Regions from separate parts of the Planococcus maritimus genome, predicted to be linked through region 3. Evidence: riboswitches for the same ligand, from Rfam matches in the RefSeq annotation. Region 3 holds a riboswitch; each other region holds the start of a gene.

Region 1 (4,031 bases), 220 kb from region 3:
TCTTCTGCCATCGTTAGCACCTCTCCTTTAGCGTTCTTCTCCTTCTATTCCTTAATCGGCATGCTTTAAAACATTAGAACTTGCTGGAGATCGTCGGCTGGCGTATGATAATTTAATAGTTCAAAATAAGGAGGCTGGCTATACAATGACGCAACAACCGAAGATAAATGTGGGCGGGCTGGATTTTGAATGGGACCTTTCGCGAGGGCGTTTTCTGTTTGAAGGACAGAATTCCGTGCTGTTTTGGACATCGACAGCAATGAAAATGTTTTTCGATTCTATCGAAGAAATTTCGGGTGAAGATGCGGCTGCTGTCGTTTTAGAGTCAACAGGATTTCGCCAAGGCCAAGTAGTGGGAGCCTATTTCCATAACATGGGTGGCATATCTGCAATGAAAGCATCTGAACTCATTACTAATACATATGCATCAGCTGGCTGGGGAGTAGCATCTATTCACAATTTGGATGAATCGGCAGGAACATTGGAAGTAATGTTGAAAGACAGCTGGGAATACCAAATTAATCTCGCACAAGGCAAAAAGACCGGTGGCAGTTTTTTGCCGGCTCATTATGCCGGCATCTTTAGCTCTCTTTTAGGGCGCAGTATATGGTACGATGTCGTCCATTCGCAAATCGAAGGGCACGACGAATGCTTAATTCGTTATTTTCCATCGGACGAAACGATTGAAAAGAATATTCATACGCTCGCACGCCGCAAGGAATCAGAAAAAATCCGTGAACTGGAGCAGCTCGTAGATGAAAAGACAGCAGATCTTCACGCCATGATCAGTGAAATTTCCTCGCCGCTCATCCCGGTACTAGAAGATATTGTCGTCGTCCCGCTTCTTGGCCGGTACGATGAAGCGCGTGCTGAGGAACTATTGGTCAAAACACTTGAGAACCTGCCGAAATACAAAGCCCATTATTTGCTGCTCGATTTGACGGGGCTGAATGAAAGCTTTAACCAACATACAGCGATGCTGATTGAAAAATTGGGCTCTGCGGCTTCTTTAATTGGTACAAAGACTATACTAGCAGGCATTTCGCCGCATACTAGCATGACGATTACAGAAGCAGGCGTAGACCTTTCAAGTTACGACTGCTTCCGCACGCTCCAGCACAGTATCCATTTTGCACTGGCGCAAAAGGGTAAAACCATTATCTAAAGCAACTCTCCCTTCTCCTGGATATCGGAAATGGGAGAGTTTCTTTTTGTATAAAAGCGAGTCCATAAAATCCTTAAATTGATAAAGAAAAAACTATTTTGTATATTGTGATTTTTTCGCGAGAATGGTAAACTCTAGGAGAACTATACATAGCTGACCACTGGGGGAGCCGGAACTGACTGGCTGAGACGAGCGAATGCTTGGACCCCTTGAACCTGATCTGGACCATGCCAGCGGAGGGAAGTGGTACGTATGCTTTCTTTTGCCTGCATACACCGCTTTCCCATGGGAAAGCGGTGTTTTTTTATGCACTCGGGAGTCATGCATAAGCTGAGAGGAGTTGAGATATTTTGGATGAAACATGGGGCTATATGGAGTCGGGAGTTTGCACGCCGGCCTACAATATGGCAATGGATGAAGCCTTGATGAATTGGCAGCGCAAGACTGGCATGAAACCAGTCCTTAGATTTTATGCTTGGGCGCCAGCCGGAATTTCAGTGGGATTCTTCCAGAAACTGAATGGCAGTATTGATCTTGAACGTGCTGCACAATTGGGAATTCCTTTGGTCAGGAGACAGACAGGCGGCAAAGCTGTACTTCACGACCAAGAACTCACCTATAGCGTGGTGATTCCAGAGCAGCATCCGTCCATGCCAAAATCAGTGAAAGAAGCGTATTTGGTCATTTCACGCGGATTGATTGAAGGCTATCGCAATTTGGGAATCGAGGCACAGCTTGCGGCAGAAACAAAGCGTTCGAAACAAGCGTCAGCAGTCTGTTTCGAAGAACCGTCTTGGCATGAATTGACGGTTGATGGGCGCAAAGCAGCCGGCAGCGCACAGACAAGAAAACAAGGCATCATTTTGCAGCACGGATCGATTCCACTCGAGCTGGATGAGAACCGTTTGTTTGAACTATTTGTCTATCCGAACGAAGCCGTGAAAGAAAAAGCGCGCCGAGCGTTCCGGTCACGCGCCGTTGCGATCAATGAGCTGATGGGGGAACCAATAAGTTTAGAAGTAGCCCAGAATGCTTTCAAGAGTGGGTTTGGAAAAGGACTTGGCATACGCTTGGAAAAATTCGAACCGCCTGCTGAATTGCTGGAAGAAGTACGCATGCTCGAAGCCAAATACGCAAGTGAACAATGGAACCACAGACGAGAAGAGAAAGGGGAACTTATGCGATGACAAAGACAAAGCAGCGTGAACGTAAACCCGAATGGCTAAAGGTAAAATTAAATACGAACGAAACGTATAACGATTTAAAGAAATTGATGCGCGAGAAAAACTTGAACACAGTGTGCGAGGAGGCGAAATGCCCGAATATCCATGAATGCTGGAGCGAACGCCGTACCGCGACGTTCATGATTTTGGGCGACACTTGTACACGTGCGTGCCGATTCTGCGCCGTGAAAACTGGGCTTCCGAATGAACTCGATTGGGGCGAGCCAGAGCGCGTCGCGGAATCGACGGAAATTATGAACTTGAAACATGTGGTGGTTACAGCAGTTGCCCGAGATGACTTGAAGGACGGAGGCGCAGCAGTTTTTGCAGAAACAGTGCGCGCGATCCACCGGAAAATGCCGGAAACCACAGTCGAGATTTTACCGTCCGATATGAAAGGCGATTACGAAAGCCTGCACATGCTCATGAGCAGCGAACCCGATATTTTTAACCACAACATCGAAACGGTGCGCCGCCTGACAAAACGTGTCCGTGCAAGAGCAACCTACGACCGTTCGCTGGAATTGTTATTGCGTGTCAAGGAAATCGCGCCGCATGTGCCGACCAAGTCGAGCATTATGGTGGGACTCGGGGAAACGAAAGAAGAGATCATCGAGGCGATGGATGACCTGTTGGCGCACAAAGTCGACATCATGACGATTGGCCAGTATTTGCAGCCGACATTGAAGCATTTGGATGTGGTCCGTTATTACCATCCGGACGAATTCCAGGAATTAAAAGAAATCGCACTCGCCAAAGGCTTTAAGCATTGCGAGGCCGGCCCGATGGTGCGTTCGTCTTACCATGCGGATGAGCAAGTGAACGAAACCGCTGTCCAGAAACGCATCAAATACATGAAAGGCGTCGAATCGACAGGCGCAAAAATCGATCGTATCGAGTTCTGAGAAGAGTGATGGCACTAGGCGAACAGAGAGATACATTCTGTACACACAAAAGCAGCGGCACAGGCCGCTGCTTTTTTATGGAGTCTTATTGAATATTTCCTGGGAAATGCTCAGGGGAAAGCCAATTATTTTGCAGTTTTTGCGACTTCCACAATGACTTGAGTGGCTTTTTCCATGTTCTCTGCAGAGATGAACTCGAATTTACCATGATAGTTTTCGCCGCCCGTAAAGATATTCGGCGTTGGCAAGCCCATATAAGATAGTTGGGACCCATCTGTGCCGCCTCGAATAGGCAGGATATCAGGTGAAATTGCCACTGTCTTCATCGCTTGTTCTGCCTGGTCGACGATTTCTATAACTGGCTCGATTTTCTCGCGCATATTATAGTATTGGTCTTCGAGCACGAGTTCGATTGCTTCTTTCCCGAACTCTTCTTGCAATTCAGCCGCTACTTGTTCCATATGGCGTTTTTTCGCTTCGAATTTGCCTTTATCGAAATCGCGCACAAGGTACTGGAGCACTGCTTGCTCGACAGAACCGTTGAAATTATTCAAATGGATAAAACCTTCATAGCCTTCTGTTTTCTCGGGTACTTCATCGGCAGGCATTTTCGCTTGGAAGCGGGTGGCCACCGTGATGGCATTGACCATTTTGTCTTTTGCCGAACCTGGATGGACGCTCGTTCCGTGGACGGTCAGTTTAGCGCTTGCGGCATTAAAGCTCTCGTATTGAAGTTCG
Region 2 (4,031 bases), 800 kb from region 3:
CCCGCTATGGTTGTTTCACGGTTTTTATTGTGGCTATAATAACAGAAACAATAGGCACAAAAATTGATAGTAGGAGGCGCTTTCATGAACGACACAATGATCGGGTGGAACTTGCAGAACAGCTATGCAAGCCTGCCGAAAACTTTATATGCCCCGATGCAAGCCAATACAGTCACATCCCCCAAGTTAATCTTTGTCAACAAAACCTTAGCCGCAGCTCTCGGCCTAGATCCTGAGCAGCTAGACAGCCCCTCTGCTCTTGATGTTTTTGCCGGCAATCGATTTCCTGAAGGCTGCTTGCCGCTCGCCCAGGCATATGCCGGCCATCAATTCGGCCAATTCACAATGCTTGGTGACGGCCGCGCGATGTTGATAGGCGAACAAATAACGCCAACTGGCGAACTGTTCGATATTCAATTAAAAGGTTCCGGCAAGACCCCTTTTTCCAGGAGCGGGGATGGCCGGGCAGCACTCGGTCCTATGTTGAGAGAATACCTTATCAGCGAAAGCATGCATGCACTCGGCATCCCATCGAGCCGCAGTCTTGCCGTAGCCACTACAGGCGAGAAAATCCAGCGCTATTCTGCAGAACCTGGTGCCATCCTGACACGAGTGGCCTCGAGCCATATCCGTGTCGGCACTTTTCAATTTGCTGCAAAATATCGCTCGACGGAAGACTTGAAGGCGTTAGCGGATTACACGATTGAACGCCATTTCCCAGATATTACGGGGCCAAACCGCTATATCGAATTATTCCGCCAGACAGCACAGCGACAAGCTTCTCTTATCACGAAATGGCAGCTTGCCGGTTTTGTCCACGGCGTCATGAATACAGACAATATGGCAATCAGCGGAGAGACGATCGACTACGGACCGTGCGCTTTTCTCGACCATTATGATGAATCGGCGGTGTTCAGCTCGATTGATGCCGGCGGACGCTATAGCTACCGCAACCAACCGCTTATCGGAGGATGGAATTTGGCGCGTTTTGCAGAATCCTTGTTCCCGCTCTTGGATGACATTCCACAACAACAAGCTTTGTCTTCCATGCAAGATGCGCTCGAGGAATACGTAAGCTTGCAAAAGCAATGGTACCTAACGGGCATGCGTGAAAAACTCGGCTTGTTTACGGAAACGCCAGAAGATGAACAGTTGATCGACACCTTGCTCGAATTGATGCAGCACAAGCAAGCAGACTTTACCAATACTTTCCGAGCCTTGACCTTCGAAGCCGTCGAAGAGCCAGCATTGGCAAACGACCCGGCTTTTAAAGAATGGCACAATCGCTGGACAGCCCGCCAACAGCTAGAGGGGCGTTCAAAACAAGAAATTCTCGAACTCATGAAGAGCAAAAACCCAGCTGTCATCCCGCGCAATCACCGCGTTGAAGCTGCTCTTGAAGCCGCGGCGCAAGGCGATTACAAAGTGATGGAGAAGTTATTGGACATTCTACGGGATCCCTATGGTCATTCAGACGAGCAACAGTCCTTTGCTTCCCCGCCGCCCCCTTCAACGCCGCCATACCAAACCTATTGCGGCACATAGAATAGAAATGGAAAAATCCCCTGCCGAATAGGCAGGGGATTTTCTCGGTTCGCTTACTGGTCTTCTGTTACTTCAGTGACGCTGACCATTTTGACTTCGCTCATTTTGAATTGGTAATACGTGTTATGGTCGCCGATGAATTCACGGAAATCGTCCGCATCCAATCCGCTCACTGCTTGTTTCGGGGTATCGGCTTCGACTGTGCTGACTGCTTCGACGCCTGCACCGAAATGATAGACGACACGAAATTTTTTTGTTGATTCCATAGTTATTGGATTCCTCCTCAAATGCTTATCTGTTATAGGTTTACCCGATTTTTTAGCACGTATTCACATCCATGGCGATTTTCTTGTTTGTGATGAATTTTTCAGAATCGCTTTACTTGGTGAAAGGTTTGCCTTACACTTTAGCCATCGGGAAAACCCGACACCAAAAACCGCATACCGTTTTTCTGCACTGGGGGTGCATATTTTGCTGAGATGAGAGCTATTGCTCCGATCCCTTATGACTCGATCAGGTTAAGACCTGCGTGAGGAAGTGCGGTGACTTTCCGACATGACTTTGAAATATGGAATAGTGGCTGCATCTTCACGGATGCGGCTTTTTTGTGCATATTTTTAGGAGGGATTCCATATGGAACCATATTCATGCGGCACCAGCCCAATCGTCGGATTTCGCTTTTCCTTGCATCCGATGAGCGGCCATTTTATCAGCATTATTAAAGGGGCGTTAAAAGAAACCGACACGTCCCACGTTTGGATGCAGACCGATGATGTCTCGACGGTCATCCGCGGCAAACAACAGCACGTGTTCAATGTTGCAAAGACATTGGCGCTCCACGCCGCGAAGACAGGCGAACACATTGCCTTGTCCGGCACTTTTTCAGCCGGATGTCCAGGTGATACGGCAGGTGATGTGTATTTAGAAGCACCAGATGAACCCGTGAACCAAGACAGCACCGAGCAATACGTGTCGTCTCAATTTGCTCTATATCCGATGAACAATCCCGACTATATGGCAGTCATTTACCGCGAAGTAGAACGTGCCAAAGAATTTGGCGTCTGGAACGATTCCATGCATTACGCGAGCGGCATCCACGGGGACATTCATGAGGTCTTTTCTTTTTACGAAGCGAGTTTTTCAGAAGCACGTTCTGATCAATACCCGCACCTCGTGATGACCGTCTCCATGAGCATTAACAGTCCTTCCCACACCACAGGTGATCCACATGCTTAAAGGCTGGAAACTAAAAGAAATTGTCTTGATGTCCTTGTTTGGCGTCGTCTTCGGCATTGTATACTTGCTGTTTTTACATATCGGCAATTTATGGGCAGGCATTATCGGGCCGCTCGCCTATGAGTGGATGTTTGGCATCTGGTTCATTGTCTCCATCATCTCAATGTACATCATTCGAAAACCTGGCGCCGCTTTATTGCCTGAAACCTTGGCGGCTGCCATTGAAGTGATGCTCGGCAATGCCATCGGGCCAAGGCTCATTTTGTCAGGCATTATTCAAGGGCTCGGTGCAGAAGCGGCATTCGCGCTTACTCGCTATCGTCATTTTCATTTAGCCATTTTAATGCTTGCAGGAGCCGGCGCTGGTGTTTTTAGTTTCGTTTATGGCTATTTCCTATCGGGTTATGCCGCCTTGGACCCTTCTTTTGTCGCTTTGATGTTTACGTTGCGCGTGTTGAGCGGGGCGATTATCGCGGGCATTGGCGGCAAATACATCGCCGACTCACTGCTTGCGACTGGCTCACTCCGAGGCTATGCCATCGCGAAAGCGGAAAAGAGTGATGCCCGTGCTTGAGCCAATTTTTCAAATCGACGGTTTCAGCCTTCGCTTTCCGGACTTGGCGGAGCCGACCTTGCGCCATATCACGCTCGCAATCCATCCAACAGAGCGACTGGTTATTACAGGGCCCAGCGGTTGCGGCAAGTCTACACTTCTTTATGTACTGAACCGGCTATACCCGCATAATTGCGATGGCGAGGTGTCGGGATCTGTCCGGATCTTCGGGCGTTTGGCACAGGACTATGCCCCTGGTGAAGTCAACCGGAAAATAGCGACGGTGTTTCAAGATCCTGATAGCCAATTTTGCATGCCGACGGTTGAAGAAGAACTGGCATTTACCTTGGAGAATCTTCAAGTGCCCCGGCAAGAAATGCCACAACGCATCGACCGAATCTTGCATTTGACGGGCCTCGAGGATTTGCGTCACGGGGTCATTCAAAGCTTCTCGGGCGGAATGAAACAGCGTATTGCCACGGCCTGTGCACTGATCATGGAGCCTGAATGTCTATTGCTCGACGAACCGCTTGCCCACCTTGATCCGTTGACGGCTAAAGAATTTGTCTCTTGGTTGGATCATCTCCAGCAAAAAAGTGGCATTGCGGTCGTCGCTGTCGAACACAAACTGGAATTATGGGGTTCATTTTTTGACCGGGAAATTGCCATATCGGAAAATGGCGCCATCCGAAAAGAC
Region 3 (4,031 bases):
CACTTCCTTTTCCTTTGATTCGTTATACGCCGCATGATGCGTCGGGCCGTGTCCATGGCCGATGCCGAGTGGATGCGCGAGCGCCGAGTGGATAAATTCCTTGGCTGTAAATAATGCTTCTTCCACCGGTTTGCCTTTGCCGAGTTCAGCTGTTAGCGCTGCTGAAAATGTACAGCCCGTGCCGTGCGTCTGTTTTGTCTGGAGGCGTTCCGAACGCAGCAGGATGATCATTCCTTGCTGGTCCATATAAAAGTCCTCCGCAACGTCAGGGTCCGTACTATGCCCACCTTTGATAATGACTGATGACGCACCAAGCGATAATATTGCTTCTGCCGCTTTTCTTCGCGACACCTCGTCGGTAATATCGATTCCACTCAAAGTTTCTGCTTCCGGAATATTGGGTGTAATAACAGAAGCGAGCGGCACTAGCAGTGATGTGATCGCTTCGACCGCTTCTTGCTGAAGCAAAGATGCACCACCTTTTGCGATCATGACAGGATCGATGACCAGCTGCTCCCACCCGTAGCGTTTGATGCCTTGTGCAGTTTCTTCGATAATTCCTGCATCAAACAACATGCCAGTCTTGACTGCTCGAATGTCAAAGTCTGTTCCGATTGCATCAAGCTGTTGCTTGACCGCTTGCCGATCCATTGGGTAAATGCCGTGGACACCTTGCGTATTTTGTGCAGTCACCGCTGTGATGGCGGAACAGCCAAATACGCCGAGCTCTTGAAAGGTTTTCAAGTCTGCCTGTATGCCCGCACCGCCGCCAGAATCGGATCCGGCAATCGTCAATACTTGGGCTTTAGTTTCCATGAACAAGCGCCTCCTGCCGTTTTGAGAGTTCATCCAAAAAGCTCATCTGGAATGCTCCAGGGTGCAAAGCAATTTTCGCCGCGCGGCTGCCTGCATTAGCATAAAGTTGCAAGCCAAAAGCGACCGCATCAAGCTGACCACTCTCTTTATCCGTCAAAAATGCGGCAAGCACCGCGCTAAGCAAACAACCCATCCCCGTGACCGATGCCATCAACGGATCTCCGCCTGCAATATACTCGGTGCGTTTTCCGTCTGTCACCAGATCGCGTGTTCCAGTGACAGCGACAATTGTTTGGTATTCATCAGCCACTTGTTTCGCGATAACTGCCAAATCGCCTTCGCCTTCTCCGGCATCAACGCCGCGCGCTTGCCAGTCGGCTCCTGCAATCGCCGCGAGCTCACCGGCGTTGCAGCGCAGGAGCGTAACATCAAGTTCAGTCAACAATCGCTTGACGGCTTCCAAACGATAGACGGTCGCCCCGGCACCGACTGGATCCAACACAATCGGAATGCCTTTTTTCATTGCAGCATGACCAGCCGTGAGCATGCTCTGGAAAGAACGTTCCGTAATGGTGCCGATATTAAGCGATAAGGCATCGGCGTGCCCTGTAAGTTCTGCCACTTCCTGTTGTTCGTCGCCCATCACTGGAGAGACGCCGAGCGCCAGCAAGCCGTTCGCTTGGAAATTCGAGACGACGTGATTGGTGATGCAATGAATCAACGGCTTTCGTGCACGCAACTCTCTAAGCATGATGGACACGCTCCTTTTTCTCGGGCAGTTCCCAGGTTTCCATCGTCCATGCTTGCTGCCAGAACTGCCATTCGTAATAGCTGCTTCTCATGAAACGCGTCTTCAATTCCTTGCGCCGCTCTTCCGGCAAGCCTTCTGCCAAGCGGTTCATGCGTTCGATCTGTTCATTCACCAGTTCCCCGAACCATTCAGAACCGTAAGTGCCGATCCATTTCTGGAAAATCGGTTCCTCAGGCGTTGCGGTCTTCAAGCGTTCGCCGATTTCGTAATATAGCCAATAGCATGGCAGCAAGGCCGCGAGCACATCCGCCAAATCGCCTTCCGCGGAACGGTACATATGCGAAACATACGCATAGGCATGCGGCGAAGGTTCGAATAGCTTCCAGTCTTCTTCTGTCACCCCGAGCAATTCCATAAACGATTCATGGAGTGCCAGTTCTGCGGCACAGGTCTGTTCCGCGTGGTGCGCAAAGGATTGCGTCGTCTTGAGGTCTTTCGCTTTTGTGGCACCGATTGCCTGGACTTTCGCGAAATGGGTCAAATAATAGGCGTCTTGCATTACATAAAATTTAAAAACATCTAGCGGCAAATCGCCTTTCGCGATGCCTTTGACGAATGGGTGTTCAAAACTGGCGTTCCATAGGTCTGCGCATTCCAACCGGATTTCTTTGCAAAATGTCATGTCGCTCTCTCCTTTTTTGGGCAAAATAAAACACCGCTTCCCAGGTAAGGAAGCGGCGATAAAGGTCAGCTGAAGAAATTGGAGAAAAGCTCACAATTCGCCCACTTCCCTACGCTGGTATAATCCAGATCAGGTTCAAAGGGTCCGGACTCTTGTCCGTCTCAGCCAACTTGGCTCCCCTAGTGGAATAGCGATATTTTTTTATTGTCGGCAATAGAATACCATAGATGGCTCATGAATTCAAAACTTTTTGAATTCGTGTTGCCCTCCTATTAAGTAAGCTAGAGCGTCATATCCTTATTAAGATGAGTCTGGATGAGTTATCCGTTCGATAAGGGAAGCTTCGCTGAAAGGGTATTGTTGATCTTGCCCGTAAGCGATCCATCAATGGCTTTATTAGCAATTACCAGTATCTCTTTCTGCATTACTTTCTTCCTTGGTTATTGGCCCCTTCCTGTATGCTGGGAAAAAGGAACAATCATCTTCCACATTTACTTTCATGCATAACGAATTATAAACTTCCAGATCCCATATTTTCTTGCCAGTGTAGTATTCAAGCTCTTGGCTCCGACCATATTTCTTCTTGTAGAGATATAATTTATCATCCGGATCGTTCGTCCGGCCGCTTCCGTGATGAATCAGTTTTACCCCATTTTCTATCCCCCAACAGAGCAAAGCATATTGAAGGATGATTGGCGCATGCAAGTGATGGTATTGTTCCAGACTTCCGGTTAAGTGGACATGGATTGCGCCGTTGCTAATAAAATTTAAGCTCATAGCGATGACATTCCCTTCCCACATCACTTCAACAACTAGCAACTGCGGCCCCAGTAAGCGGAGGCATTGATCAAAATAGTCGTCGGTAAAATAATAGAATGCATCCGCTTTATTCCGGTCCATCGTCTGGAAGTACAATTCTTTGAATCGGTCGAGATTGCTTGGATGGATAGACACTTTATACTCCACACCTTGCTCCAATGCTTTGCGGATGTATCGACGGATCGATGGCGTGTATTCAGTCATCAGTGGATCTTCTGTGTCATGCAATCTCGTCTGAATGGTGTTGCGCATAAAATCGATAGCGTACCATTCCTCAAAATCTGAGGCGTTTTTCAATATGGGATGAAAGCGAATAAATTCACTGACGATGTTTTCCGTTTGGCAATATTTGCGAAACTCACGAAAAAACAGTTGGCATAATTCTTTCTTATCGCTTGCGTCTTCAGCTTCAACGATTGGTCCTCCATATCCGTAGGGGGTGATCAAATCATAGTACGGTCCACTGCCCGATAAATCGATAGGAATTACCCTTTTGATAAATAAATAATGGACTGATCCTAGTTTGTGAAAGAGAGTGAACGACACACATTTTCCGTTTTCCATCTTTTCATAAAGCTTCCCGTATGCTTTGCTGAAATAAATATCCCTCACTGTTCTCACCTCATCTTTTTGGTTGCAAACGTTCAAAGTTGTATTCACGTTCTAACTTTAATGGCTTCCGGTTAAAGTGAGGTTAAGTAAGCAGCCTAGCAGTAAACTTTTCACGCCCTGTAAAAAAAGAGCCCCCACAATCGGAGGCTCTTACATTTCTTCTACATATTCAATTTGGTAATCCCCGTACTCATCGATTATCACGGTGTAACGCCGTTGATGGTCGATTGTGCCTGTCTCGCCGTCCGCTTCATGGTAATTGAATACGGCCCCGGCTTCGACATAGGCACGGTCGCCATCTATTTCGACGGCACTGACTTCCGGCACGACCGAATCAAACACCCGGCCATC
Region 4 (4,031 bases), 1.6 Mb from region 3:
CCAAAAGCAAGGGACGGCTAAGCAGTTGGAGCAGTTAAACGCAATCCTTCAACAACAAGCAGAACAGGCGGGCGCGACATTCGTCGATGTATCCGACCGTTTCGGCGAGGATGCGGTGGAACTCGTCCCGAATTCTGGAGACGTCCATCCGAATATGAATGGCTACCAGGAAATGGCGAACGCGTTTTTCGACCATTATGGGGAAGGGTTCCAAGTAGAAGATGCTGAACTTCCTGAACTAGCACCTGTGAGTTTCGAGGAAATTCAGCAAATGCAGGAAGAGGAAGCAGATGAAGGCGAGGGGACGCAACAACAACCCGCCTCAGAGGATGCTTCTAGCGACGACTCTGCTGCTAAGCCTTCCGAAAGCGAGGAGCTGGATTATCTAGCGATCCGTCAGGCATTGCCGCTCATTTAGCATGTAAGCAATAGAAAAAGGCCAGAGAAAATGATTCATTTTCTCTGGCCTTTTATCGTTCAGCGGCTTTTTCGCGAGTCGCTGCGAGTATCGTTTTCATTAGTTGTGTTGTTCTTTTTTCGGTTGTTTATTACTTTGCGGATGATCGGGTAAGCAATCGGCCCGTATTTAATCGCAGATCTGACAAGTCTTCCAATCGCCATATTTATCGCTCCATTCATCTATTCGTATTGAGGTTTAGTAGTGTTTTCCCGGGTCTTGTCTTAATTAAACATTCGCCGGGGCAAGGGCATGCGCTATCAAAATATCTTTAAAGGAATGGACACTAGAAATGGAGACGTATTCTGCGTTGCCATGCCAGTCATCTCCACTCGGCCCAAATTCGATTGCGCCTTGACCGCCGATTTTTTTGGCATAATGACGGGTGTCGGCAGCCCCGTGCTGGCCGAACAGCACCGGCTGTTCCGACAGCTTCGTTTCGACAGCTTTCTTCAAAGTTTGGATATACGGATGATCGCCTTTCGTCGTCAATGCAGGGGTAGAGCCGCCTGCTTGGAAATCCATCTCGACAGCTAGCGTTTCGGCAAGCTGTTCCATCTGACGAACAATCTCGTCTTTGTCCTGGCCTGGCATAAAGCGGATATCATAGGCCATCTTACACGTGTCCGGTACTACATTATAGCGATCACCTGCATCGATAATTGCTAAGTTAACAGAAGCTTGCTCATAATACTCCGTCGATTCTTTGCGGAATGGCAAATCTTTCATGCCAGCATGAAATTTCATCGCAGATTCAATAGCGTTGATGCCTTCCCATGGACGCGAGCCGTGTGCTGGTTTGCCTTTGAATGTCATATCCATTCTTAATATACCTTTTGATTGCAACCCGATCTTCAAATGGGTCGGCTCGCCGCAAATGACAAAATCACCATAATGGCCTTGATCGACAAGCCACTCTGAAGTGTAATGCCCACCGGTTTCTTCATCGGTGACGATATGTAGATGCACTTCACGTGGTAACGCGGCCGCATCAAGTTCAACGAATGCTTGCATCATTCCTGCGACACCTGCCTTCATATCAGCAGAGCCACGGCCATATAGTTTGTCGCCGTCTTCAATCGGGGAGAATTGCTCTTTACGCCCCGGCACGACGTCGACATGGCCGTTCCAAATGATCTTATCATCGCCTCGCCCTTTAGCGGCGGTCAGCATCAGGTAGCCATCGTTATCATGAACTTCGACATCTTCCCCGTGAGCCTTAAGCCATTCTGAACAGAACAACAAGGCTTCGTTTGCCCCTTCTTTTGTATCGCTTTCAATCTTGATCAAATCCTTTAATAAATCAATCATTGAACCGGCAGTTTTCAAGCTGCCTCCACCACCTTCCGCAAAGTTTGCTAATTCCTAACTACCCTAATCCGTTTAGCTGAAACAGCCTTGCAAGCCAAGCGGGCGTTGTGTACAATACACATAATAGCGGAATAATTGTATACACCACAAGGGGAGCTTTGGCTGAGAGTGAACGAGTAAGTTCTTACCCTTCGAACCTGTAAGGTAACACTTGCGCAGGGATGTGGATGGAAAACCGGCCCGAGCGGCGCCAGGATCTATCCTGGCGCCGTTTTTTTATGGTTTTGTAAAACGGCCCTTCTGGTGATGTGCAAATCCAAAAGGAGGCAGTTTGAATGAGAAATAAACGTGTATTGTTAATGGTCGAAATTGCAATTTTTGCAGCTCTCGGCTTTGTCTTGGATTTTGTGGCCTTTCGCATGCCGCAAGGGGATCGGTCAGCTTGGTCATGATTCCGATTGTGCTAATGGCATTCCGCAGAGGCGTCGCAGCAGGCGTCGTCACAGGCCTACTTGTCGGCTTATTGCAGATTGTGACGGGTTTTATCTCGGTAGCGCCGTTATCATTCGGCTTTGTGGTCATGCAAGTCATCTTGGATTATCTGCTGGCATATGGCGTCGTTGGCCTTGCCGGTTTGATGCGCGGCCGTTATTTAGAGGCGGTACGGGCGAAAAAGACTGGCAATGTCATCATCATGGTTGCACTTGGCGTCTTGATTGGTTCGTTTCTCCGTTATGCGATCCATGTTATTACGGGAATCCTGTTTTTCGGCATGTTTGCTGATGGCAATGTCTTTATCTACTCAGCGGCTTATAATGCTACTTACATGATACCGGTCGCAATCGTCGCGGCCATTGTCTGTTCGTTGCTATTCTTGACAGCGCCGCGTCTGACGCAGCCAGATTCTTGATCGAACCCGCCTAGCGATAGGCGGGTTTTTTTATGGATAACATGACAAATTCCCGTGTTTGGTTGAAGTTTTACGGTATTGCTTTTGGAAGGTGTGAGAAGCGAGAGCGGCTTATTCTATGTTATAATGCTCAAATAGAATAGTGTGAAAGAAGGGTATTTATGATAGCGACGAATGAAAAAGATATTGAAGGCTTGAAAAAAGCGGGACAGATGGTGGCAGAAATCCGAGAAACGATGAAAGCCGCCGTGAAGCCTGGCATTACGACAAAAGAACTCGATGAATTGGGCGGGCAGCTATTCAAGGAATGGGGCGGCGTCTCTGCTCCTAAATCGGAATACGACTTCCCTGGTTATACGTGTATCAGCGTCAACGAAGAAGTGGCGCATGGCATTCCAGGAAAGCGCGTCATTAATGACGGCGACATCGTAAATATCGATGTCTCCGGATCGTACGGTGAATATTTTGCCGATACGGGCATTTCCTTCGTGGTCGGCGAAGGGCATGAAGCGAAAGAAAAGCTTTGCCAAGCTGCAGAATCTGCCTTCGAGCGAGCTATGATGAAAGTAAAAGCCGGCGCTAAATTAAATCAGATCGGCAAAGCAGTGGAGCGCGAAGCGAAAGACCAAGGCTTGTTTGTCATTAAGAACCTGACTGGCCACGGCGTCGGAAAATCGCTTCATGAAGCGCCGCAATATATCCTTAATTATTACGATGCATGGGAAACAACGATTTTGAAAGAAGGCATGGTGCTGGCAGTCGAGCCGTTTATTTCCCAAAAGGCTGAGCATATTATCGAATCTGGCGACGGCTGGACCTTTATCACACCGGATCAATCGCTGGTTGCCCAGATTGAACATACTGTACTCGTCACTAAAGGCGAACCGATTTTGCTGACGAAACTGGAAAAATAAATCATCGAATACAAAAAAACAACCATCAGCCGATGGTTGTTTTTTTATGGCGTTATAACCGGTTTTGACGGTTTTTTCTTGATCAACAAAATGCCCGTTAGCAAAACGCCGCTCAGGAACAAAGCGGCCGTGCTGACTAGTAACTCATCCATGCCGTGGCGGACGGCAATTGCAACGAACGCCCAGATAAACACCAAAGTCAGCGGAATATCTGAATGGTGAAAGCGGATGTGAAGCGCAAGTGCAGTTGCGACAGTCAACATAATAACTGTCCATAATTGATCACTCAGCCCCCAGCCGCTCCAGCTATGGACAGTCAGCACGTAGCTGATATTGGCAATCGTCGCCACACTGATCCAGCCAAGATTGACGGAAATCGGCAAGCGTTCCATAAAGCCCCGTTGGTCGTTGCCATATTCCAAATACAAAGCGATCAGCG

The links. A riboswitch is a leader RNA that binds a small molecule or an ion and turns the genes downstream of it on or off. The one in region 3 is predicted to bind thiamine pyrophosphate.
Region 1: linked by a shared signal. The riboswitch ahead of BBI11_RS13620 (lipoate--protein ligase family protein) and the one ahead of tenA (thiaminase II) in region 3 are both predicted to bind thiamine pyrophosphate.
Region 2: linked by a shared signal. The riboswitch ahead of BBI11_RS08715 (YkoF family thiamine/hydroxymethylpyrimidine-binding protein) and the one ahead of tenA (thiaminase II) in region 3 are both predicted to bind thiamine pyrophosphate.
Region 4: linked by a shared signal. The riboswitch ahead of thiT (energy-coupled thiamine transporter ThiT) and the one ahead of tenA (thiaminase II) in region 3 are both predicted to bind thiamine pyrophosphate.

What each region holds. Positions count from the first base shown of each region.
Region 1 covers NZ_CP016538.2:2,750,226-2,754,256, reverse strand. Annotated here, with positions in the region: gene BBI11_RS13630 (hypothetical protein) at 1-11, opposite strand, end outside; gene BBI11_RS13625 (STAS domain-containing protein) at 146-1,165, shown strand; TPP riboswitch at 1,318-1,424, shown strand; gene BBI11_RS13620 (lipoate--protein ligase family protein) at 1,513-2,352, shown strand; gene lipA (lipoyl synthase) at 2,349-3,293, shown strand; gene pepT (peptidase T) at 3,419-4,031, opposite strand, start outside.
Region 2 covers NZ_CP016538.2:1,731,975-1,736,005, forward strand. Annotated here, with positions in the region: gene BBI11_RS08705 (protein adenylyltransferase SelO) at 85-1,545, shown strand; gene BBI11_RS08710 (hypothetical protein) at 1,599-1,811, opposite strand; TPP riboswitch at 1,994-2,098, shown strand; gene BBI11_RS08715 (YkoF family thiamine/hydroxymethylpyrimidine-binding protein) at 2,179-2,781, shown strand; gene BBI11_RS08720 (ECF transporter S component) at 2,774-3,355, shown strand; gene BBI11_RS08725 (ABC transporter ATP-binding protein) at 3,342-4,031, shown strand, end outside.
Region 3 covers NZ_CP016538.2:2,532,155-2,536,185, forward strand. Annotated here, with positions in the region: gene thiD (bifunctional hydroxymethylpyrimidine kinase/phosphomethylpyrimidine kinase) at 1-816, opposite strand, end outside; gene thiM (hydroxyethylthiazole kinase) at 806-1,567, opposite strand; gene tenA (thiaminase II) at 1,560-2,249, opposite strand; TPP riboswitch at 2,339-2,440, opposite strand; gene BBI11_RS12695 (GNAT family N-acetyltransferase) at 2,646-3,632, opposite strand; gene BBI11_RS12700 (S1C family serine protease) at 3,831-4,031, opposite strand, start outside.
Region 4 covers NZ_CP016538.2:974,858-978,888, forward strand. Annotated here, with positions in the region: gene BBI11_RS04790 (SGNH/GDSL hydrolase family protein) at 1-418, shown strand, start outside; gene BBI11_RS04795 (M20 family metallopeptidase) at 686-1,768, opposite strand; TPP riboswitch at 1,908-2,007, shown strand; gene thiT (energy-coupled thiamine transporter ThiT) at 2,217-2,678, shown strand; gene map (type I methionyl aminopeptidase) at 2,840-3,592, shown strand; gene BBI11_RS04810 (tryptophan-rich sensory protein) at 3,637-4,031, opposite strand, start outside.